Linked DNA regions of Streptantibioticus cattleyicolor NRRL 8057 = DSM 46488. Each later gene encodes a partner of the first gene's protein in a complex. Links are inferred from orthologs where the notes say so. Each region holds a gene or a part of one and is shown on either strand. Other genes may lie near its edges.

What was found.
Region 2: the proteins of rpsG (region 1) and tig are in contact, whole or in part, in a crystal structure (PDB 3GTY), measured with the Thermotoga maritima proteins. The link is inferred for Streptantibioticus cattleyicolor NRRL 8057 = DSM 46488 from one-to-one orthologs. Residues at the interface, in WP_004081843.1 of Thermotoga maritima: Lys34, Lys52, Lys55, Glu59, Arg62, Gln63, Glu66, Asn67, Lys69, Val71, Arg95, Ala109, Lys110, Lys111, Gly112, Arg113, Pro114, Glu117, Glu121, Ile124, Ala125, Tyr127, Asn128, Asn129, Thr130, Gly131, Lys135, Asp139, Arg142, Met143; in WP_004081061.1 of Thermotoga maritima: Glu122, Val124, Val129, Leu130, Tyr133, Glu188, Gly259, Ile262, Tyr263, Glu266, Ser270, Glu273, Gln274, Glu277, Arg308, Gln311, Ile312, Ser315, Tyr316, Glu325, Arg329, Arg336, Leu363, Phe366, Trp367, Arg373, Leu377, Arg381, Leu384, Glu387.

The regions. Positions count from the first base shown.
Region 1 is NC_017586.1:3,786,568-3,802,269, forward strand. What follows is about bases 1-2,869. They hold rpsG (30S ribosomal protein S7), read left to right. Parts: upstream 1-1,134; coding sequence 1,135-1,605; downstream 1,606-2,869. Other genes in these bases: SCATT_RS16845 (DNA-directed RNA polymerase subunit beta'), read left to right, coding at 1-309; rpsL (30S ribosomal protein S12), read left to right, coding at 760-1,131; fusA (elongation factor G), read left to right, coding at 1,645-2,869. In the rest of the region: more of fusA, read left to right, coding at 2,870-3,765; tuf (elongation factor Tu), read left to right, coding at 3,980-5,173; metK (methionine adenosyltransferase), read right to left, coding at 5,279-6,442; SCATT_RS16875 (thioesterase II family protein), read right to left, coding at 6,469-7,227; SCATT_RS16880 (AAA family ATPase), read right to left, coding at 7,547-10,300; SCATT_RS16885 (4'-phosphopantetheinyl transferase family protein), read left to right, coding at 10,744-11,523; SCATT_RS16890 (beta-ketoacyl synthase N-terminal-like domain-containing protein), read left to right, coding at 11,861-15,702.
Region 2 is NC_017586.1:1,837,848-1,848,997, forward strand. What follows is about bases 5,261-8,162. They hold tig (trigger factor), read right to left. Parts: upstream 7,458-8,162; coding sequence 6,063-7,457; downstream 5,261-6,062. Other genes in these bases: SCATT_RS08050 (ATP-dependent Clp protease proteolytic subunit), read right to left, coding at 5,261-5,726; SCATT_RS08070 (arsenate reductase family protein), read left to right, coding at 8,007-8,162. In the rest of the region: SCATT_RS08030 (valine--tRNA ligase), read right to left, coding at 1-1,772; SCATT_RS08035 (hypothetical protein), read left to right, coding at 1,911-2,765; ATP-dependent Clp protease ATP-binding subunit ClpX, read right to left, coding at 2,840-4,123; SCATT_RS08045 (ATP-dependent Clp protease proteolytic subunit), read right to left, coding at 4,341-4,952; more of SCATT_RS08050, read right to left, coding at 5,109-5,260; more of SCATT_RS08070, read left to right, coding at 8,163-8,375; SCATT_RS08075 (hypothetical protein), read right to left, coding at 8,430-8,624; SCATT_RS08080 (PP2C family protein-serine/threonine phosphatase), read right to left, coding at 8,824-10,101; SCATT_RS08085 (GNAT family N-acetyltransferase), read left to right, coding at 10,311-11,150. UniProt on the Bacillus subtilis protein: Involved in protein export. Acts as a chaperone by maintaining the newly synthesized protein in an open conformation. Functions as a peptidyl-prolyl cis-trans isomerase.

The DNA.
Region 1 (15,702 bases):
CTGGCGACCGAGTCGTGGCTGTCCGCGGCCTCGTTCCAGGAGACCACCCGGGTGCTCACCGACGCGGCGATCCACGCCAAGTCGGACGCGCTGCTCGGCCTGAAGGAGAACGTCATCCTCGGTAAGCTCATCCCGGCCGGTACGGGTCTGTCCCGCTACCGCAACATCCGGGTGGAGCCGACCGAGGAGGCCAAGGCCGCGATGTACTCGGCCGTCGGCTACGACGACATCGACTACTCGCCGTTCGGCACCGGCTCCGGCCAGGCGGTCCCGCTGGAGGACTACGACTACGGTCCGTACAACGCCTGAGCCCGACCGCTCGCGTGAAGCCGCAGGGCGGCCGTCCCCCCAACGGGACGGCCGCCCTGCGGCGTTGGACGGCGCGCGGGGGAGACGTCTTCCCAGCGGGCCGCGCGGCGGTTACCGTGGGCTCAGCGACCTGGGGGCCCGGCGTGTCGTTCGCGTGTGCATTTGTTTTGACCGCAGCCCATACGCTAGGTACGCTCTGACCTTGTGCCTGGGGTGTCCCCGGGTCCTTGCGTGCGCGCCTTCAGCCTTCCGGCGGCTGGCGACCAGCGCGGGGCGCCGAGACTGCGACATCCGCATGATGTGAGCCGAGCCCGTTCCGCGGGTACCTGCCAAAGGCTCCGACACACCCGACCGCGTGGGTCGGGGAACGTGCCGGTGGCCGGGGCGCCCGGCCGTGCAGGATCCCCAGGTTAGCTTTATCGAGATCGGCACACAGAAACCGGAGAAACGGTGCCTACGATCCAGCAGCTGGTCCGCAAGGGCCGGCAGGACAAGGTCGAGAAGAACAAGACGCCCGCGCTCAAGGGTTCCCCGCAGCGCCGGGGCGTCTGCACGCGTGTGTACACGACCACCCCGAAGAAGCCGAACTCGGCCCTGCGTAAGGTCGCGCGTGTGCGTCTGACCAGCGGGATCGAGGTCACCGCTTACATTCCGGGTGAGGGCCACAACCTGCAGGAGCACTCCATCGTGCTCGTGCGCGGCGGTCGTGTGAAGGACCTGCCGGGCGTTCGCTACAAGATCATCCGCGGTTCGCTGGACACCCAGGGTGTCAAGAACCGCAAGCAGGCCCGCAGCCGCTACGGCGCCAAGAAGGAGAAGTAAGACATGCCTCGTAAGGGCCCTGCCCCGAAGCGGCCGGTCATCATCGACCCGGTCTACAACTCTCCGCTTGTCACCTCGCTGGTCAACAAGGTCCTGCTGAACGGCAAGCGCTCCACCGCCGAGCGCATCGTCTACGGCGCCCTGGAGGGGCTGCGCGAGAAGACCGGCACCGACCCGGTCATCACGCTCAAGCGCGCCCTGGAGAACGTCAAGCCGACCCTCGAGGTCCGCAGCCGCCGTGTCGGTGGCGCGACCTACCAGGTGCCGGTCGAGGTCCGTCCGGCCCGCTCCTCCACGCTGGCGCTGCGCTGGCTGGTCGGCTACTCGCGTGCCCGCCGTGAGAAGACCATGACCGAGCGGCTGATGAACGAGCTGCTCGACGCCTCGAACGGTCTTGGCGCCTCCGTCAAGCGCCGCGAGGACACCCACAAGATGGCCGAGTCCAACAAGGCCTTCGCGCACTACCGCTGGTAGTCGCTACCCCCATCGAGAACCGAGAGAAGACTGAGCCATATGGCCACCACTTCACTTGACCTGGCCAAGGTCCGCAACATCGGGATCATGGCCCACATCGACGCGGGCAAGACGACGACCACCGAGCGGATCCTGTTCTACACCGGCGTGAGCTACAAGATCGGTGAGGTCCACGACGGCGCTGCCACGATGGACTGGATGGAGCAGGAGCAGGAGCGCGGCATCACCATCACGTCGGCCGCGACGACCTGTCACTGGAACGTCGACGACGTCGACCACACCATCAACATCATCGACACCCCGGGCCACGTCGACTTCACCGTCGAGGTGGAGCGTTCGCTGCGCGTGCTCGACGGTGCCGTGACGGTCTTCGACGGTGTGGCCGGCGTGGAGCCGCAGTCCGAGACGGTGTGGCGTCAGGCCGACCGTTACGGCGTGCCGCGGATCTGCTTCGTCAACAAGCTGGACCGCACCGGCGCCGAGTTCCACCGCTGCGTCGACATGATCTCGGACCGCCTGGGCGCGACCCCGATCGTGATGCAGCTGCCGATCGGCACCGAGGCCGACTTCAAGGGCGTCGTGGACCTGGTCCGCATGAAGGCGCTGGTGTGGTCGGCCGAGGCGGCCAAGGGCGAGATGTACGACGTCGTCGACATCCCGGACACCCACGCCGAGGCCGCCGAGGAGTGGCGCGGCAAGCTCCTGGAGTCCGTCGCCGAGAACGACGAGGAGATGATGGAGCTGTACCTGGAGGGCCAGGAGCCTTCCGAGGAGCAGCTGACCGCGGCCGTGCGCCGCATCACCATCAACTCCGGCAAGGGCGACGGCACCACCGTCACCCCGGTGTTCTGCGGCACCGCGTTCAAGAACAAGGGCGTGCAGCCCCTGCTCGACGCGGTCGTGAAGTACCTGCCCTCCCCGCTGGACGTCGAGGCCATCGAGGGCCACGCGGTCGGCGACCCGGAGCAGGTCGTCAAGCGGAAGCCGTCCGACGACGAGCCGCTGTCGGCCCTGGCGTTCAAGATCATGAGCGACCCGCACCTGGGCAAGCTCACCTTCGTCCGGGTCTACTCCGGGCGTCTTGAGGCCGGTACGCAGGTGCAGAACTCCGTCAAGGGCAAGAAGGAGCGCATCGGCAAGATCTACCGGATGCACGCGAACAAGCGTGAGGAGATCGAGTCGGTGGGTGCCGGTGACATCGTCGCCGTCATGGGTCTGAAGCAGACCACCACCGGTGAGACCCTCTGCGACGCGGCCAACCCGGTGATCCTGGAGTCGATGGAGTTCCCGGCGCCGGTCATCCAGGTCGCCATCGAGCCCAAGTCCAAGGGCGACCAGGAGAAGCTGGGTGTCGCCATCCAGCGCCTGGCCGAGGAGGACCCGTCCTTCCAGGTCTCCACGCACGAGGAGACCGGCCAGACCATCATCGCGGGCATGGGCGAGCTCCACCTGGACGTGCTCGTGGACCGCATGAAGCGCGAGTTCAAGGTCGAGGCCAACGTCGGCAAGCCGCAGGTCGCCTACCGCGAGACCATTCGCAAGGCGGTCGAGAAGGTCGACTACACGCACAAGAAGCAGACTGGTGGTTCCGGCCAGTTCGGCAAGGTGCAGATCTCGATCGAGCCGCTCGAGGGCGACGGCTACGAGTTCGTGAACCAGGTGACCGGTGGTCGCATCCCCAAGGAGTACATCCCCTCGGTGGACGCGGGCTGCCAGGAGGCGATGGAGTTCGGCGTGCTCGCCGGCTACCCGCTCACCGGTGTCCGGGTCAAGCTCCTCGACGGTGCCTACCACGACGTGGACTCCTCCGAGCTCGCCTTCAAGATCGCCGGTTCGATGGCGTTCAAGGAGGCCGCGCGGAAGGCCAGCCCGGCGCTGCTGGAGCCGATGATGAAGGTCGAGGTGACCACGCCCGAGGACTACATGGGTGACGTCATCGGCGACCTGAACTCGCGGCGCGGCCAGATCCAGTCCATGGAGGACCGTTCCGGGGCGAAGCTCGTCACGGGCCTGGTCCCGCTGTCGGAGATGTTCGGTTACGTCGGCGACCTGCGCAGCAAGACGTCCGGCCGGGCCAGCTACTCCATGCAGTTCGACTCCTACGCCGAGGTTCCCAAGAACGTGGCCGAGGAGATCATCGCGAAGGCCAAGGGCGAGTAACGCTGTTCTGAAGGCGTGGCTCAAGCCTTAGGCTTGACACTAGGCAGTACGGGGCATTCCGCCGCAAACCGTAAGGTGGTGGCGGATGCCCCGGCGGCCGGTAACCCAATCCGCGGGTTGGCACTTGTAAGGCCCTTCGGGGTCCTCACCAACCCGGCAAGTTGAACTGGCGCCATCGAGTGGCGTTACAGAACCAGTCCACAGGAGGACCCCAGTGGCGAAGGCGAAGTTCGAGCGGACTAAGCCGCACGTCAACATCGGCACCATCGGCCACGTGGACCACGGTAAGACGACCCTTACCGCGGCCATCACCAAGGTGCTGCACGACGCGTACCCGGACATCAACCCGTTCACCCCGTTCGACGAGATCGACAAGGCGCCGGAAGAGCGTCAGCGCGGTATCACCATCTCCATCGCGCACGTCGAGTACCAGACCGAGGCGCGTCACTACGCCCACGTGGACTGCCCGGGCCACGCGGACTACATCAAGAACATGATCACCGGTGCGGCGCAGATGGACGGCGCCATCCTGGTGGTCGCCGCCACTGACGGCCCGATGCCGCAGACCAAGGAGCACGTGCTCCTGGCCCGCCAGGCCGGTGTTCCGTACATCGTCGTCGCCCTGAACAAGGCCGACATGGTGGACGACGAGGAGATCCTGGAGCTCGTCGAGCTCGAGGTCCGTGAGCTCCTCAACGAGTACGAGTTCCCGGGTGACGACGCTCCGGTCGTCCGCGTCTCCGCGCTGAAGGCGCTGGAGGGCGACAAGGAGTGGGGCGAGAAGCTCCTCGGTCTGATGCACACCATCGACGAGGCCATCCCGACCCCGCAGCGTGACGTCGACAAGCCGTTCCTGATGCCGATCGAGGACGTCTTCACGATCACCGGCCGCGGCACCGTGGTCACCGGTCGTATCGAGCGCGGTGTCCTCAAGGTCAACGAGACCGTCGACATCATCGGCATCAAGGACACCAAGACCAGCACCACGGTCACCGGTATCGAGATGTTCCGCAAGCTGCTCGACGAGGGCCAGGCCGGTGAGAACGTCGGTCTGCTGCTCCGCGGCATCAAGCGCGAGGACGTCGAGCGCGGCCAGTGCATCATCAAGCCGGGTTCGGTCACTCCGCACACCGAGTTCGAGGCGACGGCCTACATCCTGTCGAAGGACGAGGGTGGCCGCCACACCCCGTTCTTCAACAACTACCGTCCGCAGTTCTACTTCCGGACGACCGACGTCACCGGCGTGGTGACCCTCCCCGAGGGCACCGAGATGGTCATGCCGGGCGACAACAGCTCCATGACGGTCTCGCTGATCCAGCCGGTCGCCATGGAGGAGGGCCTGCGCTTCACCATCCGCGAGGGTGGTCGTACCGTGGGTGCCGGCCAGGTCACCAAGATCATCAAGTAACACCCCGCCGGTCCGGGTCCGCCCTCGGGCGGACCCGGTCGGTACGGAACGGGCCCGTGCGTCATTCGACGCGCGGGCCCGTTCCGCGTTCTCCGGCGGGTGCGTTCAGTGGACGGCGGCGCGCAGCGCGGCGGCGCGGTCGGTGCGTTCCCAGGTGAACTCGGGGAGTTCGCGGCCGAAGTGGCCGTAGGCGGCGGTGCCGGCGTAGACCGGGCGCAGCAGGTCGAGGTCGCGGACGATGGCGGCCGGGCGCAGGTCGAAGACCTCGGTGACGGCGCGGCCGATGCGGGCCACCGGGACGGTCTCGGTGCCGAAGGTCTCCACGGCCAGCCCGACCGGGGCGGCTTCGCCGATGGCGTAGGCGATCTGGATCTCGCAGCGGGAGGCGAGGCCGGCGGCGACCACGTTCTTGGCGACCCAGCGCATGGCGTAGGCGGCGGAGCGGTCCACCTTGGAGGGGTCCTTGCCGGAGAAGGCGCCGCCGCCGTGGCGGGCCATGCCGCCGTAGGTGTCGATGACGATCTTGCGGCCGGTGACCCCGGCGTCGCCCAGCGGGCCGCCGGTCTCGAAGCGCCCGGTGGGGTTGACCAGCAGCCGGTAGCCGTCGATGTCGAGCTGGACCCCGGACTCGATGAGCGCCTTCAGCTCGGCCTCCACCACGAACTGGCTGATCTCCGGGGCGAGCAGGGTGTCGAGGTCGATGTGGGCGGCGTGCTGCGCGGAGACCACCACGGTGTCCAGCCGGGCCGCGCGGTCGCCCTGGTAGGCGATGGTGACCTGGGTCTTGCCGTCGGGGCGCAGGTACGGCAGCGTGCCGTCCTTGCGTACCGCGGTGAGGCGTTGGGCCAGCCGGTGCGCCAGGGTGATCGGCAGCGGCATCAGCTCGGGGGTCTCGGCGCACGCGTAGCCGAACATCAGCCCCTGGTCGCCGGCGCCCTGAGCGGCGACGGCGTCGTCGCTCGCGGTACGGGACCGGGTGGCCAGCGAGAGGCAGACTCCGCAGGAGGCGCCGTCGAACCCCTTGGCGGAGGTGTCGTAGCCGATGTCCAGGATGGCCGCGCGGACCACCGAGGGCAGGGCGGGGCGGGCGGTGGTGGCGACCTCGCCGGCCAGCCGGACCTGGCCGGTGGTGATCAGGGTCTCCACGGCGACCCGGGCGGCGGGGTCCTCGGTGAGCAGGGCGTCGAGCACGGTGTCGCTGATCCGGTCGGCCACCTTGTCGGGGTGGCCCTCGGTCACGGACTCCGAGGTGAACAGCCGCTCGGTCATGATGTGTCGTCTCCGGGTCGGATGGGTCAGGCGGGGAGCAGCCGGCCGGCGACGACCTCGGCCATGGCGGGCCGGTGCTCCTCGATGAAGAAGTGGCCGCCCGGGTAGACGTGCATGTCGAACTCGCCCTTGGTGTGCGCCGCCCAGCCGCGGGCCTCGGCGAGCGAGGTCTCCGGGTCGCGGTCGCCGGCCAGCACCGTGATCGGGCAGTCGACGGTGGCGTCGGGGCCGGCCAGGTAGCCGCCGGCCACCTGGTAGTCGGCCCGGATCACCGGGAGGAAGATGCGCAGCAGATCGGGGTTGTCGAGGATGGCGGCGTCGGTGCCGCTGAGCTTGCGCAGTTCGGCGACGACGTCCTCGTCGCCGGGGACGCGCTCCCACACCGCGGGCAGCCGTACCGTCGGGGCGCGGCGGGCCGAGCAGAACAGGGCGGCCGGGCGCAGGCCCTGCTCCCGTTCGAGCCGCCGGGCCACCTCGAAGGCGACCGCGGCCCCCATGCTGTGGCCGAAGAGCGCGAACCTCCCCGTCAGGTTGGTGTGCAGGACGGCGGCGACGGCGTCGGCCAGCTCCTCGACGCTGCGGGCGGGCGGCTCCCAACGGCGGTCCTGGCGCCCCGGGTACTGCACCGCGAGCACCTCGACGCCGGGCGAGAGCAGCTTGGAGAACGGGAAGTACGCGGAGGCCGAGCCGCCCGCGTGCGGAAAGCACACCAGGGTCGCGGCGGCCTCGGGGGCCGGGTGGAACCGGCGGATCCACACGTCGTAGTCGTCGTGGTGGTCGGTCAAGGCGGGGTCCACTCCCTGCGGTGTCGGGGCCGGGGCAAGGCCGCGCGGCGCCCGCCCCGCCGCCGGGCCGGGCCGCCGCCGCGCCCAGGCTAGGGTCCTGCTGACGGATCTCCGTGGGAGAAGGAGCGGCGTCCGGTGCGTGCTCTCGGTGTGCCGGCCGGAAGCCCTCGTACTGGGCGTACCTGGGCTTTCGGCCGGTGCGGCGAGAGGGCGTGCCGGGCGTCGCGACGCCGCGGAGATCCGTCAGAAGGACCCTAGGCAGGCGCGACGGCGGTGCGAACCCGTACCGTCCCCTATTGGCGCCCGGCCACCCGGACGGTCACGCCTGCCGGGCCACGTCGAGGCCGAGGCTGGTGGGGAGTTGTTCGCGGTGTTTGATGCGGAACTTGCGGTAGACGCGGGTCAGGTGCTGTTCGACGGTGCTCACCGTGATGAAGAGCTTGGCGGCCACCTCGCGGTTGGTGAACCCCTGGGCGGCCAGCGAGGCGACGCGGCGTTCGGCGTCGGTGAGGGGGTCGGCGTCCTGGTCGGTGGGGAGGGTCGGGGCCGGGCGGGCGGAGGCGGGCAGCAGGGAGCGCTGGATCTGCTCGGCGCCGCATTCCTGGGCGAGCCGCCAGGCCCGCCGGATGAGTTGCCGGGCCTCGGTGCCGTTGCCGAGCTGCTGCTGGGTGTGGCCGAGGTCGGCCAGGACGCGGGTCATGGTGTAACGGTCGCCGGCGGTCCGGGCGGCGGTCAGCGCCTCGGACAGCTGCCGTGGCCGCCGGTCGGACGGGCGGGCGGCGGCCAGCAGCCGCAGCGCCGCGGCCCGGGTGCGCCAGGCCGCGGCGCCGGTACGGGCCAGCTCCTCGGTGAGCAGCGCCACCGCCCGCTCCGGCTTGCCGAACCGCAGCCACACCTCGGCGGCCCCGGAGCGCCACGGCACCAGCCCGGGGCAGTCCACCCGCCAGGCCGTCATGTCCTCGCCGCAGGACAGGAAGCAGGCCAGCGCCGACTGGTACTGCTCCACGGCGAGGTGGTGCAGTCCGCGGGCGTAGCGGTGGTGGAGCCCGAACCGGGTGCGGCCGGTGCCCTCCGGCAGCGGCTGCTCGATCACCTCGGCCGCGGCGTCGTGGCGGCCCATCGCGGTGTACGTCTCGATCAGCGTGGCCAGCGGCAGCGCCACGCCCACGCCCCAGCCGTGGGTGGGCATCAGGGTGAGCGCGTCGCGGGCCTGGCGCAGCGCGCCCGGCAGGTCCCCGCGGCGCAGCCCGATCAGCGCCTGGGTGGAGGTGAACAGCGCGTCCCAGGCCGGGGTGTGGTGCTTGCCGGACTGGGTGAGCAGCCGGTCGAGCCCGGTCTCGGCGGCGTCCAGCCGGTCGAGGTAGACCAGCGCGTGCAGCGCCGACATCGGCAGTTCGAGGGACTGCTCGCTGAGCCGGACCCGCTGGAGGACGTGCTCGGCGCCGGTGACGACGGCGTCGGCGTCGCCGCCGCGCAGCGCCGTGTACAGGGCGCGGCCGGCGTGCAGATGGAGGGTGTCGGTGGGGGCGACGGGGGGCACCGGCACCGGCGGGTTGGGGCCGAGCGGGCCGGACATCCGGGCCAGGGCGCCGGGGTAGGTGGTGGCCAGCCGCAGCCAGGTGGTGAGCAGTTCGCCCGGGTACTCGGGGTCGGCGTCCTCGGCGGGCAGCCGGCCGGTGCCGGAGACCGCCTCCTCCTCCAGCCCCCACCACAGGAAGGTGCGGATCAGCCGGAGCATCATCACCGAGGGCAGGGTGCCCTCGCGGGCCGCGGTGGCCAGTGATTCCAGCTGGAGCGCGGTGGCCTTGGGGTCGAGCCGCCAGGTGATGTTGGCGGCGGCGGACAGGTCGGCCAGGCGCTGCTGGTCGTCGTCGGAGCCGCAGCGGCTGGCCAGTTCCAGGCAGCCGGCCGCGAGGACGGCCTTGCCGTCGCCGAGGTACTGGTCGGCGGCGGCGCGCAGCAGCGGGGCCTCCCACGGTTCGCGCAACGGGCCGCATTCCAGGAGGTGTTCGGCGACCGCCGTGGCCGGTGCGCCGCTGGTGCGCAGCAACCGGGCGGCGTGGCTGCGCAGTTCGTTGGCGGTGGCCCGGGGCAGGTCGTGCAGGACGGCGGTGCGCAGCGCGGGGTGGCGGAAGCGGCCGTCGTCCAGCAGGCCGGAGTCGGTGAGCAGCCGCAGCACCTCCTCGGTGGTGCGCGGGCCGACCCCGACCAGGTCGCTCAGGAGCGGCACCGGGGTGGCCCGGTCGAGCAGGGCGACGCCGTGCGCCACCCGCACGCTGTCCGGGCCGCTGCGGCGTACGCAGGCGAGCGCGGCGTGCTGGAAGGCGTCGGCGGGGTGCGGGCGGGGGAAGCCGGGGGCGTCGTCGTGCGCCAGGGTGTCGTTGAGCAGCGCGCGCAGCAGCAGCGGGTTGCCGCCGCTGACCGCGTTGAACTCGCCGGCGAACCGGTCGGCGGCCTTGGCGCCCAGGGCCTGGGCGACCATCCCGGCGACGCCCGCGGGGCTGAGCACGCCCAGCATGACGCGCAGGATGCGCGGCTGGTACTGGAGCTCGCCGAAGAAGGTGCGTCCGCCCGGGTCGTGCAGGTTGTCGGTGACCGCCAGGGCGATGGCCGAGGAACGGAAGCGCCGGATGAGGTAGAGCAGGCACTGCAGCGAGGCCGGGTCGGCGTGGTGGACGTCGTCGATGCCGATGAACAGCGGCTGCCGGGCGGCCAGTTCGGTGGCGGTCCGGTGAACGTGGCGCAGAACGCTGGGCGGTACCACCGGGTGTTCGTCCGGGGTTTCCGGGGCGGAATCGGCGGAGAAGTTCCCGGCGGCCGGCGGGGCGAGCGGGCCGAGGTCGGGAAAAATCTGTTCCAGGAGTGCGTAGGGGAAAGACCGCTCCATGGGTCCGGCGAGGGCGTTCAGCACCCGGAAGCCGTTGTTCGCGGCCGATTCGCCCAACGCGTGCAGGAGTTCCGTCTTTCCGGTGGCCGTACTGCCGCGAATGACCGCAACGCTTCCTTCGTGCTTCGCGCATTCCGTGAGCATGGTGTTCAATCGGGATATCGCGGCGTCACGGTCGAATAGCACCTGAAGCTCCCCGTTCCCCTGTGCCGAGGCGGTGGTGGCGGCAGGACGTCCCCGGAACCGATCGTGCCCGGTCCACCGTCGTCATCTGCGAGGACGGCCGTCGCGGCCCGCCCCCACCCCTCTGAGTGACTGATTCCCACCCTAGTGGAGAGTCGTTCCCGCGGCGAAGTGACGCGAATCATGGTGTATATGACGCCGATGCGCGGAACGGAGTGCCGTCGGGAGCCGTCCGGCGAGGTCGTGCGGGGTGGCGGCCAACCCCGGCGGCCCCCTATCCGCGGTGGGCGAACATAGGGGTACCCGGGGTGGCGGGTGCGGTGTGCAATGACCCGATGGGTGCCGATTTGCAAAACCCCGGCGGCCGTGCCGGGAAGATCGCGGAGGCGGTACCGGACGGTGTCGCGGAGGGGCGGTCCCCGGGGAATCCGCCGGGATTTCCGGGGGTGCCGTGGGCGGTGCGCCGGGTGGACCGGTCGGTGGCCGCGGAGGTCGCCGGACGGTGGCCGGGCGCCGGCGAGGTGCGGGTGTGGGCGGTTCGCCTGAACTCATGGCAGGACGATCCCGATGCGCTCTACACGGTGCTTTCGGACGAGGAGCGGAAACGAGCCGATTCTTTCGTCTTCGCCCGGCACCGGCGGCAGTTCGTGATCAGCCACGCTTTTGTGCGCCGGGTGTTGTCCTGGTACGTCCCGGCTCGTCCGGACGAGTTCCGGTTCGGTGCCGGGCGGTACGGGAAGCCGGTGGTGGCCGGGCCTCCGGCGGGAATTGGTTTGGAATTCAACCTCTCGCATTGCGCGGAGCTGGCGCTGCTGGCCCTGGCCGCCGGGCCGGTCGGGGTGGACGTGGAGGGGTTCCGGGCGGACCTGGCCGGGCCCGCGGTGGCCGGCCACTTCCACCCCGAGGAGCGGCGCGAGCTCGACGCCCTGCCGCCGGACGCCCGGGCCGCCGCCGTCCAGCGCTGCTGGACCCGCAAGGAGGCCGTGGTCAAGGCGGCCGGCACCGGGCTCGCCACCCCGCTGGACTCGTTCCGGGTGCCGCTGGGGGCCGCCGCTGCCGCCCCGGTCGCCGCGGCCGGCCGCACCTGGTACCTGACCCATCTGGAGCCGCCGGCCGAGGCGGTGGGCGCCGTCGCGGTGGCGTTCCGCCCGGCCGGGGTGCGCGCCACGCTGCTGACCGGGCCGCTCTTCCCGCAAGTGCCGCGTCGGCCAGGGCTTGCCCGGTGAGGAGCGGCGTCCGGCGCGGTGCGTCGCGAGGCGCCGGATCGGCCTCGTCCCCTGCCCCGCGGGGGAACCCCCGGGGCCTGCTCGGTCGGTCCGGCGACGCCGCGAGGCGCCGTGCCGGGCGCCGCGACGGGGTGAACCCCGGCCGACGCGGCACCGGCCCCCGGGGTACGGGTGGCGGCCGGCCCCTACCGGGGTGGGCGACGCCCTCGGCGCGGGGGCAACAAGGGGCGGTAGGGGTCCCGTCCGGCGCCGGCCCTCTGGTCGAATACGGCGCGGGGTAACGGCTGGAAACACCGCCTCCGCACGGTGGCCAGGGTGATGCCTGAAGGGGACGTTCATGGGATTCCGGGAAGTGCGCCTGGCGTTGCCGCAGATGGCGGTCGGCGGGCTCTCCGAGAATTGGCTCTTCAAGGAAATCGGCGATTTCCACTGGGAATTGCTGGCCGAGCACTTCGGGCGCCCGGTGACGGAGCTGACGGATCCGTCCGGCGACCGGGCGCTGCCGGTGTTCGTCCGTATCCGGGTGTCCGCCGGGCAGCCGCTGAGCGCGTTCCGCGAGGGCGACCGGCTCCGGCTGGCCGGTGAGCTGGCCCGGGTGGACGACGGCGCCTACGTCAGCGACGTGGAGTGCCGGAGCGGCGGCGCGGTGCTCACCGCCCGGCTGATGACGGTCTTCGCCAAGCCGGCCGCCGCCGGGGCGCTGGTGCCGGTCCGCCCGGCGGCCCCCGAGGGGACGGCGGTGCCGGCGGCCGACGCCGGACAGGCCGAATTCCACCGGGAGTTCATGGCGGCCCGGCGGGCGGACCCGGCCCGTCCGCTGCCGGACGGCGACGGCGGACCCGGCGGCGGCGAGCCGCTGTTCACCCACACCTACCGGCTCAACCCCTACTACGACCTCAACGGCGCCGGGCTGCTGTACTTCGCCTCCTACCCGCACATCCACGACCACTGCGAACGCCTCCACCTGCGGCGCGCGCTGGCCGCCGCGGGCGTGGCCGAGGGCACCGCGGAGTGGGCCAGGGCCGCCGCCACCGCCGAGCGGGACGTGGTCTACCTCGGCAACTGCGGCCCCGACGACGCGGTGGTCTTCCGGCTGGACGCCGCGCGGGCCGAGGGCACCCGGCTGCGGCTCACGGCGACGCTGCTGCGCGAGTCCGACGGCGCCCCGCTGGCCCGGGTCCGCACCGTCAAGGAGGTCACCGACCCGGCGGTCGCGGCGGCGCTGGCCGGCGCGGCACTGGACCGGGACACCGGCACCGCGGCCCCGGCGCCCGCGCCCCGTCCGGCACCGGAGGCACCACGGGCGGAGGACGACGCGGACCCGGCGGCCGACGCGGCGCTCGCGGAGGCGCTGGCCCCCGTCATGGCCGACGCGCTCGGCGTGCCGCGCGACCGGCTCGACCACGGCACCGACCTGCGCACCCTCGGGCTGGACAGCTTCTCCCTGACCGCCTTCGCCCAGCAGGCCGCCGAACGGCTGGAGCGTGAGGTGGACCCGTCCCGGCTCTTCCAGGCGTTCACGCTCGCCGACATCGCGCGGGTGGTGGCCGGCCGCCCGGCCCCGGGGACGCCACCCGCCGCGCCCCGCCCGGCAGTTGAGGACGCCGGGGACGACGCCGAAGCGATCGCCGTGATCGGCATGGCCGGCCGCTTCCCGGGCGCCGACTCGGTGGCCGAGCTGTGGCGGGTCCTCGCCGAGGGGCGGGAGACGGTCGGGGAGGTGCCGGCCGACCGCTGGGACACCGAGGCGCAGCGCCGGCTGCCGGACGCCCCCGTGCAGCGCGGCGGCTTCCTGCGCGACATCCGCCGCTTCGACCACGCCTTCTTCCGGATCTCCCGGCGGGAGGCCGAGCTGATCGACCCCCAGCAGCGGCTCTTCCTGGAGGTGGCCTGGGAGGCGTTCGAGGACGCCGGGCACGACGTGACCGCGTTGCGCGGCAGCCGCACCGGGGTGTTCGTCGGCGTCTGCCACAGCGACTACGCCGCCGTACTGCGCGACCGGCTCACCGGCACCGAGCCGCACCGGGCGGTCGCCACCTCGCCGTCGGTGGTCGCCAACCGGGTCAGCTACGCGTTCGGCTTCCACGGCGCCAGCGTGGCGGTGGACACCATGTGCTCCTCCTCGCTGGTGGCGGTGGAGCAGGCGGTGAACGCGCTGCGGTCGGGCGGCTGCGAGCAGGCGCTGGTCGGCGGCGTCAACGTGATCTGCGACCCCGGCCAGCACCAGGCGTACGCCAGGACCGGGGCGCTCAGCCCGGACGGCCGGTGCAAGACGTTCGACGAGAGCGCCGACGGCTACGCGCGCGCCGAAGGGGTCTGCGCGCTGGTGCTCAAGCCGCTGAGCAAGGCCCGCGCCGACGGCGACCGGGTCCACGCGGTGATCAAGGGCGTGGCCGTCAACCACGGCGGCCAGGCCCAGTCGCTGACCGCGCCCAACGCCGACGCCCAGGCCGAACTGCTCAAGCGGGCCTACCGCTCGGCCGGGATCGATCCGGCGACCGTGGGCTACCTGGAGGCGCACGGCACCGGCACCCGGCTCGGCGACCCGATCGAGGTCGCCGGGATCACCGCCGCCTTCACCGAGCTGTACCGGGAGCGCGACACGCCGCTGCCGGACGGGGCCGGCTGCGCGCTGGGGTCGGTCAAGACCAACATCGGCCACCTGGAGGCGGCGGCCGGCCTGGCCGGGATGATCAAGGTGCTGCTGGCGATGGGCCACGGGGTGCTCCCGGCCACCCGCAACGTCGACCGGCTCAACCCGATGATCCGGCTGGACGGCACCCCGCTGCGCGTCCAGCGCGAGACGGCCCCGTGGCCGCGGCTGACCGACGCGTCGGGACGTCCGCTGCCGCGCCGGGCCGGCGTCAGCTCGTTCGGCATGGGCGGCACCAACGCCCATGTGGTGCTGGAGGAGTTCACCGAGGAGCCGGCGGCGTGGGCCGGGGCGGCGGACGGGCCGTGCGTGGTGCCGCTGTCCGCGCGGGACGCCGGTGCGCTGCGGGACGCGGTGCGCGCGCTGCTGGAGTTCCTGGCGGACGAGCCGGCCCCGTCGCTGCCGGAGATCGCGTACACCTTGCAGACCGGGCGGGCGGCGATGGCCGAACGCCTCGCGGTGGTCGCCGGTTCGGTGGCCGGGCTGCGGGAGCGGCTGCGGGCGTTCCTGGACGGATCGGCCGGGGAACCGGCGGACGACGGCGGCCTCGGCGAGGTGGCCCGGCGGTGGGCGGCCGGCGGCGAGGTGGAGTGGGCCGCGCTGTGGCCAGGGCGGCGCCCGCGTCCGGTGTCGCTGCCCACGTACCCGTTCCGCCGCGACCGGCACTGGGTGGGGGAGCGGGGCACCGGCGGCGGGGCGCGGGAGGCGTTCGTGGTGCCGAGGTGGCGTCCGTCGGCCGTGCCGCAGACCGCCGCGCCGGAGCCCGGGGCCTACCTGGTCCTGGTCAACGAGGCGTCCGAGGCGGCGGCGGACCGGCTCTTCGCCGGGGTGCCCGGGTGCCGGGCGCTGGTGGTGCGCGCCGACCGGATCCCCGGCGGACCGGAGGCGCTGGAGACCGTCCTGGCCGCGCACGGCGGGCTCGCCGCCGGGGAACGCCTGGCCGCGGTGGTCGACCTGGCCGACTGGTGGCCGGCCGGCGCCCCGGCCGCCGACACCTTCCGGCTCCGCTTCCCGCTGCTGCGCCAGGTGCTCGCCGGCCACCGGCTGCCCTCGCTGACCGTGCTGCGGATCACCCGGGGGACGGTGCCCGGCGAGGCCGCGGGGCTGTACCGGGCGCTCCCCGCCGAACTGCGCACGGTGCGCGCCCGGACGGTCGAGGTCGACTTCGGCCCGGACCGGGCGGACCGGCTCGCCGCGGTGGCCGCCGCCGAACTCGCCGCCGACGACCGCCGGCCCCGGGTACGCCACCGCGCCGGGACGCGCGAGTACGCGGCGCTGGACCTCCTGACCGCCGAGGAGACCGCCGCACCCGGCACCGCCACCGGCGGGCTGGACGCCATCGCCGCGGGCACCGTGGTGATCACCGGCGGCACCGGGGAGATCGGCCTGGCGCTCGCCACCGAACTCCACCGCCGCGGCGCCCGCCATCTGCTGCTGCTCGGCCGCACCCGGCTGCCCGCCCGCGCCAGGTGGGCGGCGCTCGCCGCCGACCCGGCCACCGAGCCCCGGCTGCGGCGGCGCCTGGC
Region 2 (11,150 bases), 1.9 Mb from region 1 along the record:
AAGCGGGTGGCGTTCCAGATCTTGTTGGCGAAGTTGCGGGAGCCCTGGACCCAGTCCTCGCCGATCGGCACGTCGGTGCCGGGGTTGGCGCCGCGGGCCAGCGTGAAGCGGAGCGCGTCGGAGCCGTAGGCGTCCATCCAGTCCAGCGGGTTGACCGCGTTGCCGAAGGACTTCGACATCTTCTTGCCGAACTGGTCGCGCACCATGCCGTGCAGGGCGATGGTGTGGAACGGCGGGGTGCCGTCCATCGCGTACAGGCCGAACATCATCATCCGGGCGACCCAGAAGAAGAGGATGTCGTACCCGGTGACCAGCACGGAGTTGGGGTAGAACTTCGCGAGCGACTCGGTCCGCCCGGGCCAGCCGAGGGTGGAGAACGGCCACAGGCCGGAGGAGAACCAGGTGTCCAGGACGTCGGAGTCCTGGCGCCAGCCGTCACCGGTGGGGGGCTCCTCGTCCGGGCCGACGCAGACCACCTCGCCGTTCGGCCCGTACCAGACCGGGATGCGGTGGCCCCACCACAACTGCCGCGAGATGCACCAGTCGTGGAGGTTGTCGACCCAGTCGAAGTACCGCTTCTCCATCTCCTGCGGGTGGATCTTCACCCGCCCGTCGCGCACCGCGTCACCGGCCGCCTTGGCCAGCGGGGCGACCTTGACCCACCACTGGAGCGACAGCCGGGGCTCGATGGTGGTCTTGCAGCGCGAGCAGTGGCCCACCGAGTGGACGTACGGGCGCTTCTCGGCGACGATCCGGCCCTCGGCGCGCAGCGCCCCGACGATGGCGGAGCGGGCCTCCAGCCGGTCGAGCCCCTGGAACGGGCCGTGCGCGGTGATCACCGCGTGCTCGTCCATGACGGTCAGCGACGGCAGGCCGTGCCGGCGGCCGATTTCGAAGTCGTTGGGGTCGTGGGCCGGGGTGACCTTCACCGCGCCGGTGCCGAACTCCGGGTCGACGTGGGCGTCGGCGACCACCGGGATGCGGCGGCCGGTCAGTGGCAGTTCGATCTCGGTGCCGACCAGGTGGCGGTAGCGGTCGTCGTCGGGGTGGACGGCGACCGCGGTGTCGCCGAGCATCGTCTCGGCCCGGGTGGTGGCCACCACGATGGCGTCGTCCCCGTCGCCGTAGCGGATGGAGACCAACTCGCCGTCGTCCTCCTGGTACTCCACCTCGATGTCGGAGATGGCGGTCAGGCAGCGCGGGCACCAGTTGATGATGCGTTCGGCGCGGTAGATCAGCTCGTCGTCGTAGAGCTTCTTGAAGATGGTCTGGACGGCCTTGGACAGGCCCTCGTCCATGGTGAAGCGCTCCCGCGACCAGTCGACGCCGTCGCCGAGGCGGCGCATCTGGCCGGAGATCTGGCCGCCGGACTCCGCCTTCCAGCGCCACACCCGCTCGACGAACGCCTCCCGGCCCAGGTCGTGGCGGGACTTGCCCTCCTTGGCCAGTTCGCGCTCGACCACGTTCTGGGTGGCGATGCCGGCGTGGTCCATGCCGGGCTGCCAGAGCACCTCGTACCCCTGCATGCGCTTGCGGCGGGTTAGGGCGTCGATGATCGTGTGCTCGAAGGCGTGGCCCAGGTGGAGGCTGCCGGTGACGTTGGGCGGCGGGATGACGATGGTGTACGGCGGCTTGTCGCTCTTGGCGTCGGCCGCGAAGTAACCGCGTTCTACCCAGCGCTCGTACAGCGTTTCCTCTACCTCGGCCGGGACGTACTGGGTCGGCAGATGGTCAGGGCTGCTGCTGGGCCCGCTGTTGGGGCGCTGGTTCATCTCGGTCACGCGGCAATTCTAGGGCGGCGGGGGCGGCGTCCCGCACCCGCCGGGCCCGGGGCGCGGGGCCCCGGCGTGCCGGTGGCAGCGGCCATCGGCAAGGATATGGGCCGCGTACACGTCAACGGGAGGAACCCCATGAGCTTCAACCAGCCGCCGCCCAACCCGTACGGGCCGCCGCAGCCGCCCGCGCCCCAGCCGGGCTACGGCTACCCGCAGCAGCCGCCGGCGGCCAACCCCTACGCGCAGCCGCAGCCGCAGGGCCCCAACCCGTACGCACAGGGCCCCGCACAGCCGCCCGCGCCGCCGTACGGCCAGCCGCCGGTGCCGGGGGCGCCGGGCCCGTACGGGCAGCCGCAGGGGTGGGGGGCCGGCCCGGTGCCGCCGCCGCTGCCGGTGAAGAAGAGCAACAAGGGCAAGATCGTCGGCATCGTGGCCGGTGTCGTGGTGGTCGCCGCGATCGCGGTCGGCGCCGTCACCCTGACCGGCGCCACCTCCTCCGGCGGCGGCTACAAGCTCGACACCCCGGCGACGGTGCTGGGCGGCCAGTACACCAAGGACTCCACGATGCCGGGCGCCACCGGCGGCGACTCCGACACGCAGAAGGGCTCCGACAAGGGCATCACCGACGCCACCTCGGTGCGCGGCGCCTGGAAGAGCAGCAAGGACGAGATCATCCTGGGCGGCGCCTACGGTGACGTCACCGACCCCAAGTCGGCGGTGGGCACCCTGCTGTCGGCGGCCGGCATGAAGGACGCCACGGACCAGAAGCCGTCCGGTTTCGACGGTGACCTGATGCAGTGCGGGGTGAAGGACTTCGGCATCTACAAGGCCCCGTTCTGCGCCTGGGGCGACAACAGCACGGTCGCGCTGGTGATGTGGAACGGCAACCCGGACACGGTCGCCACCGGCGGTCTGCCCACTCCGCCGTCGACCGCCGACTTCGCCCAGACCGTGGCGAAGCTGCGCGGCGAGATACGCGTCAAGAAGTAACCCGCACCGACGCGGCACCGACACCAAAGGGGGCGCCCGGATCACTCCGGGCGCCCCCTTCGCGCTACAGGACGCTACGCGCTCTTCTCGTGGCGTTCGCCCTCGTCACCCCGAGTGCGGGGGACGAGAGTGGGGTTCACGTTCGAGTGAACGACTTCCTTGGTGATGACGACCCGGGCGACGTCCTTGCGGGACGGCACCTCGTACATCACCGACTGGAGGACCTCCTCCATGATGGCCCGCAGGCCACGGGCGCCGGTGCCGCGCAGGATGGCCTGGTCGGCGATGGCCTCCAGCGCGGAACGCTCGAACTCCAGCTCGACGCCGTCCAGCTCGAAGAGGCGCTGGTACTGCTTGACCAGCGCGTTGCGCGGCTCGACCAGGATCTTCAGCAGCGCCTCGCGGTCCAGGTTGTGCACCGAGGTGATCACCGGCAGGCGGCCGATGAACTCCGGGATCATGCCGAACTTCACCAGGTCCTCGGGCATGATCTCGGCGAACTGGTCCACCGAGTCCAGCTCCCGCTTGGAACGGATGGTGGCACCGAAGCCGATCCCCTTGGCCCCGGCCCGGGCCTCGATGATCTTCTCCAGGCCGGCGAAGGCACCGCCCACGATGAAGAGCACGTTGGTGGTGTCGATCTGGATGAACTCCTGGTGCGGGTGCTTGCGCCCGCCCTGCGGCGGCACCGAGGCGGTGGTGCCCTCCAGGATCTTCAGCAGCGCCTGCTGGACACCCTCGCCGGAGACGTCCCGGGTGATCGACGGGTTCTCGCTCTTGCGGGCCACCTTGTCGATCTCGTCGATGTAGATGATCCCGGTCTCGGCCTTCTTGACGTCGTAGTCGGCCGCCTGGATCAGCTTGAGCAGGATGTTCTCCACGTCCTCGCCGACGTATCCGGCCTCGGTCAGGGCGGTGGCGTCGGCGATGGCGAAGGGGACGTTGAGCATCCGGGCGAGGGTCTGGGCGAGCAGCGTCTTGCCGGAGCCGGTGGGGCCGAGCAGCAGAATGTTGGACTTGGCCAGCTCGATGCCGTCGTCGTGGCCCGGACGGCCGTTCTCCCCGGCCTGCACCCGCTTGTAGTGGTTGTAGACGGCGACCGACAGCGCCTTCTTGGCGGGCTCCTGCCCGACCACGTAGCTCTCCAGGAACTCGTAGATCTCCCGGGGCTTGGGCAGGTCCTCCCAGCGCACCTCGGAGGACTCGGCGAGCTCCTCCTCGATGATCTCGTTGCACAAGTCGATGCACTCGTCGCAGATGTACACACCAGGCCCTGCGATGAGCTTCTTCACCTGCTTCTGGCTCTTTCCGCAGAACGAGCACTTGAGCAGGTCGCCGCCGTCACCGATGCGTGCCACGAGGTGCTTCCCCTTCGCCTGGGATCCGCTTCGCTCAGCGGAACCTGGTGCTTGCCGGGTCGTCCGGGTCCCTGTCAGTGTGCGGCTGACGCCGCGGGGCCCCCGGACCCCCCTCCGACGGTACCTTGCCGAGCCCTGGGTGTGGGCCCCCCTTGAACCGACTCGTCGCCGGCCCAAGGGCGGGCCCGTGGTTTCCGGCCCTGTACCGGGCCGGTGGTCAGGCCGAAAGCGCGGCCTTGCGGGAGGAGGTGATCTGGTCCACGAAGCCGAAGCTGAGCGCGTCCTCGGCGGTGAGGATCTTGTCACGCTCGATGTCCTCGCGGATCTGCTCCTCGGTGCGGTGGGAGTGCTTCGCCAGCATCTCCTCCATCTGGACCCGCATCCGGGTGATCTCGTTGGCCTGGATCTCCAGGTCGGAGATCTGCGCCCGGCCGGTCTCGGTGTACGGCTGGTGGATCAGCACCCGCGCGTTGGGCAGCGCCATCCGCTTGCCCGGGGTGCCGGCGGCCAGCAGCACCGCGGCGGCCGACGCGGCCTGGCCGAGGCAGACCGTCTGGATGTCCGGCTTGACGAACTGCATCGTGTCGTAGATCGCCGTCATGGCGGTGAAGGAGCCGCCGGGCGAGTTGATGTAGATCGAGATGTCCCGGTCCGGGTCCATCGACTCCAGGCACAGCAGCTGCGCCATCACGTCGTTGGCGGAGGCGTCGTCGATCTGCACGCCGAGGAAGATCACCCGCTCCTCGAAGAGCTTGGCGTACGGGTCGTACTCACGGATGCCCTGCGAGGTGCGCTCGACGAAGCGCGGCACGATGTAGCGGGCCTCCATGCCGTGCGAGCGGGAGGCGTCCACGCCCTGCTGGAGGGCGAGCGGGTTGCGGGTGTTCATGGATCGGTTCACCGTCCTGAGGGGTGAGCGGGAAGGGGAAGCGTAACTGTCCGGTGCGCCGGGGCCGCGCCCGGCAGGGCTCCGCGCGGGCGGGGCTCAGGCACCGGTACCGCCACCACCGGGGACGTCCGCGGCCGTGTGCATGACCTCGTCGATCAGGCCGTACTCCTTGGCCTCCTCCGCGGTGAACCAGCGGTCGCGGTCCGCGTCGCGGTTGATGGTCTCGACGGACTGGCCGCTGTGCTGCGCGGTGAGCTGCTCCATGCGCTTCTTGGTGCGCAGCAGCTGCTCAGCCTGGATCTTGATGTCGGAGGCGGAGCCGCCGAGGCCGGCCGACCCCTGGTGCATCAGGATGTCGGCGTTGGGCAGGGCGAACCGCTTGCCGGGGGTGCCGGCGGTCAGCAGGAACTGGCCCATGGAGGCGGCGAGGCCCATGGCGATCGTCACGACGTCGTTCTTGATGTACTGCATCGTGTCGTAGATCGCGAAGCCGGCGGTCACGGAGCCGCCGGGCGAGTTGATGTAGAGGTAGATGTCCTTGGTCGGGTCGGCGGCGAGCAGCAGCATCTGCGCGCAGATCCGGTTGGCGATGTCGTCGTCCACGGCCTGGCCGAGGAAGATGATGCGTTCATCGAGCAGCCGGTTGTAGACCGCGTCACCGAGGCCCGGTCCGCTCGGGGCGCCGTTGGCGGTGGGCATCAGGAGTCCCGGCATCTCGATCTGCGGAGTCGTCACGTATCCACCTGCTCGTTGTCGGACGGCGACGCCGTCTTTCGCGTCTTACGTCGTCTTCTCGAAAGGGCCGGGGAGGAGCGGCGCGCCTTTCGCCTTCCGTCCCTTCTCAGGGTCTCCCTGCCCTCGTTACTACGGACCCTAACGCCCTGGTAGGGCCCAGCAATCCCGCACACGGAACTGTTCGCTGTGAGCGCAGGCAGGGGGTACGAGGGTTGGTCCGGCCGTCCGCGGGAAGGGCGCGGACGGTACCGACGGGGACGGGCCCGGACGCGTGGGTACGCGTCCGGGCCCGTCCCGTGAGACGTGCGACGGGGCTCAGCCCTCGTTCTTCTCCTCGGACTCCGCGGCGGCCTCGGTGGCCTCCTCGGCGGACGCCTCGACCGTCTCGGCGGTCTCGTCCTCCTCGTCGAGGTCGACGACCTCACCGTTGGTGTCCTTGACCGTGGCGGCCTCGACGACCGCGGCCAGCGCCTTGCCCCGGGCGACCTCGCCCACCAGCATCGGGACCTGGCCGCCCTCGACGACCGCCTGGGCGAACTGGTCGGGGGACATGCCGGAGGAGGCGGCGCGGCGCATCAGGTGCTCGGTGAGCTCCTCCTGGTTGACCGAGAGGTTCTCCTTGGAGACCAGCTCGTCGAGGACGAACTGGGTCTTGATGCCCTTCTTGGCCTGCTCCTCGAGCTCGGCGTCGTACTCCTCGGCGGTCTTGCCCTCGCGCTCCAGGAACGACTCCCAGTTCAGCCCCATCATCGGGAACTGGTGGTGCTCCAGGTTGTGCTTGCGGGTCTCGATCTCGTCCTTGAGGAGCTTCTCCGGGACCGGGACCTCGACCAGCTCCAGGAGGGCGTCGAGCACCTTCTCCTGGGCCTGGGTGGCCTGGTCGTACTTCTTGATCCGCTCAAGACGCTTGACGCTGTCGGCGCGCAGCTCCTCGAGGGTGTCGAACTCGCTGGCGAGCTGGGCGAAGTCGTCGTCGAGCGCGGGCAGCTCACGGGCCTGGACGGCGGTGACGTCGACCTTGACCTCGGCCTCACGGCCGGCCGCGGAGCCGCCCTTCAGCTCGGAGGTGAAGGTGGCGGAGGCGCCGGCCTCCAGACCGGTGACGGCCTCGTCGATGCCGTCGAGGAGCTGGCCGGAGCCGATGGTGTAGGTGACACCCTTGGCGACGCCGTCCTCCAGCACCTCGCCGTCGACCTTGGCCTCCAGGTCGATGACGACCACGTCGCCCTCGGCGGCGGCCCGCTCGACCGGGGTGGTGGAGGCGAAGCGCTCGCGGAGCTGCTCGACCGACTTGTCGACGTCCTCGTCCGAGACCTCGACGGCGTCGACGGTGACCTCGATGCCGGAGTAGTCCGGGATCTCGAACTTCGGCCGGATCTCGACCTCGGCGGTGAACTTCAGCTGCTCGTTGTCGTTGAACTCGGTGATGTCGATCTCGGGCTGGCCGAGCACGCTCAGCTCACCCTCGTTGACCGCCTCCGTGTAGAACTTCGGCAGCGCGTCGTTGATCGCCTCTTCGAGCACCGCGCCGCGGCCGAACCGCTGGTCGATGATGCGTGCGGGGATCTTGCCCTTGCGGAACCCGGGCACCGTGACCTGCTGGTTGATCTTCTTGTACGCCGCGTCGAGGCTGGGCTTGAGCTCCTCGAAGGGCACCTCGACGGTGAGTCGAACCCGGGTGGGGTTCAGAGTCTCCACGGCGCTCTTCACGGTTGGGTCTCCTTGGGCTGACATCAGGGGCTTGTGTGGCCGACGAGACGTACTTGCTTGGGCCTACCTGGGGTTCCGGCCCCTACGTCGCCCCGTATACAGGGCCAGCCTGCATAGTACCCGGTACCCGTGACACGGCGGTCGCACGGTGGGCGTGTTCGAACGTCTGGTCGGGGTGGCCGGATTCGAACCGACGACCTTCCGCTCCCAAAGCGGACGCGCTACCAAGCTGCGCCACACCCCGTCGGTGCGACACGTAGCGTACATGGCTCCGCACACCACGACCGCAATATTTCCGCGCGGGGTCCCGCGAAGGCCCGGCCGGGGCCGTGGCCCGGGGGCGGAGGTCGACCCGCTACGATTCGGTGTGCCAGAATGACTGGCCGTTGCGGGCGTAGCTCAATGGTAGAGCCCCAGTCTTCCAAACTGGCTACGCGGGTTCGATTCCCGTCGCCCGCTCCACACCGGCCCCGGCGCCGGGTCACGAGGGTGTTCCCCGTGGTCCGGCCGCCGGGGCCGGCCGTTTTCCCGGCGGCTACAGTGCTCGCCATGGAGATCTGGGTCAATCCGGCGTGTTCCAAGTGCCGCTCGGCGGTCTCGCTGCTGGACGCCGAGGGCGCCTCGTACACCGTGCGCCGGTATCTGGAGGATCCGCCGAGCGCGGCGGAGATCACCGAGGTGCTGGCGTGGCTCGGCCTGGAGCCGTGGGACATCACCCGCACCCAGGAGGCCGTGGCCAAGGAGTTGGGCGTGCGGGAGTGGCCGCGCACCCCGCAGGAGCGGCAGCGCTGGATCGACGCGCTCGCCGCGCACCCGAAGCTCATCCAACGGCCCATCATCACCGCCGACGACGGCAGCGCGGTGGTCGGCCGCACCGAGGAGGCCGTCCGCACGGCGCTCGCCCGCACCCAGGGGTAACCGGTTCGGCGCCGCGCGGCCGTGCCGTGGCGGCGCACCCGCGGGTGCGCCCGGTCAGAGCCTTATCTGGTTGATCGTCGAGGCGATCGACTCCATCAGGCGGTTGATCGACGGGGCGAGCCCCGATGAGGCGAGGAAGAAGCCGAGCAGTATGGCCACGATGGCCGGGCCCGCCTTGATCGATCCGCCGCGCATGAGAACGATCAACACGATCGCCAACAGCACGACCACGGACAGGGAGATGGCCACTCGGGATCACTTCCTCGCTCGGTACGCCTCGCCGGACGGGGGGTGGGCCGCCGGACGGGGGTGCGTCGCCGCCCCTGCTCCCCCGCGCCGACCATCGTGCCACCTGCGCGGCGCGAGCAGGACCCGTCGGGCCGCCCGACACCCGCGTGTCGTACGGGTGTTGGAGCAGCGGTCCGGTCATACCCCGCCAACGCCCGGGTTACTCACGGCAGATGATGAGCAGCGCGCGGTCGTCGTTGGTGTCCTTGGCCACCGCTTCGATCAGCGGGTAGGCCGCGCCGCGGAAGCCGTGGGCGACGTAGCGGTCGGCCTCGCCGATCAACCGGTCGATGCCGTCGCCGAGTTCGCGGCCGGGCAGCTCGACCAGGCCGTCGGTGAAGAGCAGCAGGACGTCCCCGGTGCGCAGGGTGCCCTTGACGCCGTGGAACTCGGCGTCCGCGGCGATGCCCAGCGGCATGCCGTCGGCCGCCTTCTCCTCCCAGCGTCCGGTGCCGGCGATCAGTTGCATCGCGGGCAGGTGGCCGGCCGAGAGGAGTTCGTAGTCGCCGCTCTCCAGGTCGAGCACGAGGTGGGCGGAGGTGGCGAAGCCCTCCTCCCAGTTCTGCCGCAGCAGGTAGCCGTTGGCGGCGCTGAGGAACTGGTGCGGCGGCAGCGAGCCGAGCAGCCCGCCGAAGGCCCCGGAGAGCAGCAGGGCGCGCGAACCGGCGTCCATGCCCTTGCCGGAGACGTCGGCCAGCACCGCCTCCAGGACCCGGCCATCACCCGAACGAGTGGCCACCACGAAGTCACCGGAGAAGAGCTGGCCGCCGGCCGGGCGCAGCCCGATCTCGGCGTGCCAGCCGGCCCCCAGCTCCGGCAGCCGGCTCTGCACCCGGATGCGTTCGCGCAGGTCGAACAGCATGGTGCCGCCGCGCCGCCAGGGCACGCCGACGCGTCTGCGGAACTGGGCGAGCATCAGGCCGCCGAAAGCGACCCCGCCGACCACCAGCACGGTGCCCGGGGAGACCCCTCGGCTGTGCGGGCCGGTGCCGAGCACGGCGTCCTCGACGATGAGCGCGGTGGCCGCGCCGGCGTAGAGCACCAGCAGGCTGGCCGGGCGGAGCATCAGGCCGCCGATGATCACCGGGAAGACCAGGGCGGTCGGCGGGACCCAGGCGGGCGCGACGCTGGTGGCCCAGGCCAGGGTGGGGACCATCGTCGTCTGTATGGTCAGCGCCAGCCAGTCGGAGCCGTTGCCGCGGAAGTACTCGACGGAGGACCGGCGCACCATCGTCCAGGCCCGCCGTGCCGATCTGCGGATCTGGGCCCGGATGCCGTCGTGGACGGGGCGCGGCAGGGCGTCGCCGCGCACGCTGCGCACCACTTCGGCCGTGCGGCCGATGCCCTCTTCAGTCCCGTCCGTCCCGCCCTCCCGCCGGTCGTACCACTGCCCCTCGCCCTCCCCGGGCTCCCGGCACGCGGATGCCGGCACCCTCATCGGAGAGCGCTTCGCACTCCTGCTCTCCATCCCGTTCTCCTGAAGCGCCGAGCGCGCCACTGCCGGCTTGCCGTTCGTGGGTGACCTTATCCACCCGTTCGGCGGTGCGTCGATTCACGACTCGCCGGACGAAGGCGGATGAAGGGATCCTGTCACCGGGCGTTCGAAAAGGAGTCGCTCATCCGGGGAGCCGTTGATAGGCAGGGGTCATGACAACGGATCTGCGGGTGCTGGAACCGGAGCACTGGGACCACTGGTACGGGCGGCTGGAGCGGGCGTTCGGGGGCGCCGACGACGCCGAGGAACGGGCGTTGTGGCGTGATCTGACCGAGTTCGAGCGGTCGTTGGCGGTGTGGGACGGCGGTGAGGTGGTCGGCACCGCGGGGGCGTTCTCGTTCCAGGTGTCGGTGCCGGGCGGGGCGGCGGTGCCGGCGGCCGGGGTGACCATGGTCAGCGTCCAGGCCACGCACCGCCGCCGGGGCGTGCTCACCTCGATGATGCGGCGCCTCCTGGACGACGTGCGCGGACGCGGGGAGCCGCTGGCCGTGCTGACCGCCTCGGAGCCGGGGATCTACGGGCGGTTCGGGTACGGGCTGGCCACCCGGCAGATGCGGATCGAGCCGGACACCGACCGGGTGCGGGTGCTCGCGCCGCCGGAGGCGGACGGGGTGCGGCTGCGGGTGGCCGATCCGCGCGAGGCGGTGGACGCCTGCGAGGCGGTCTACGCGCGCCGGGTGCCGCTGCGGCCGGGGGCGCCGGTCCGGCCGCCGGGCTGGGAGCACCTGCCGCTGCTGACCGGCCAGTGGCGGCGGGAGGGCGCCGGCGAGCTGCTGTGCGTGCTGGCCGAACGGGACGGCGAGGTGACCGGGTACGCGCGCTACGCGGTCAGCCCCGCCTGGGAGTTCACCGGTCCGCGGGGCGCCGTCCTCCTGCGTGACCTGGAGGCGCTGGACCCCGTGACCTGTGCGGCGCTGTGGCGTTACCTGTTCAGCGTCGACCTCACCTCCTCGGTGCGCGCGGGGAACCGGCCGGTGGACGATCCGCTGCTG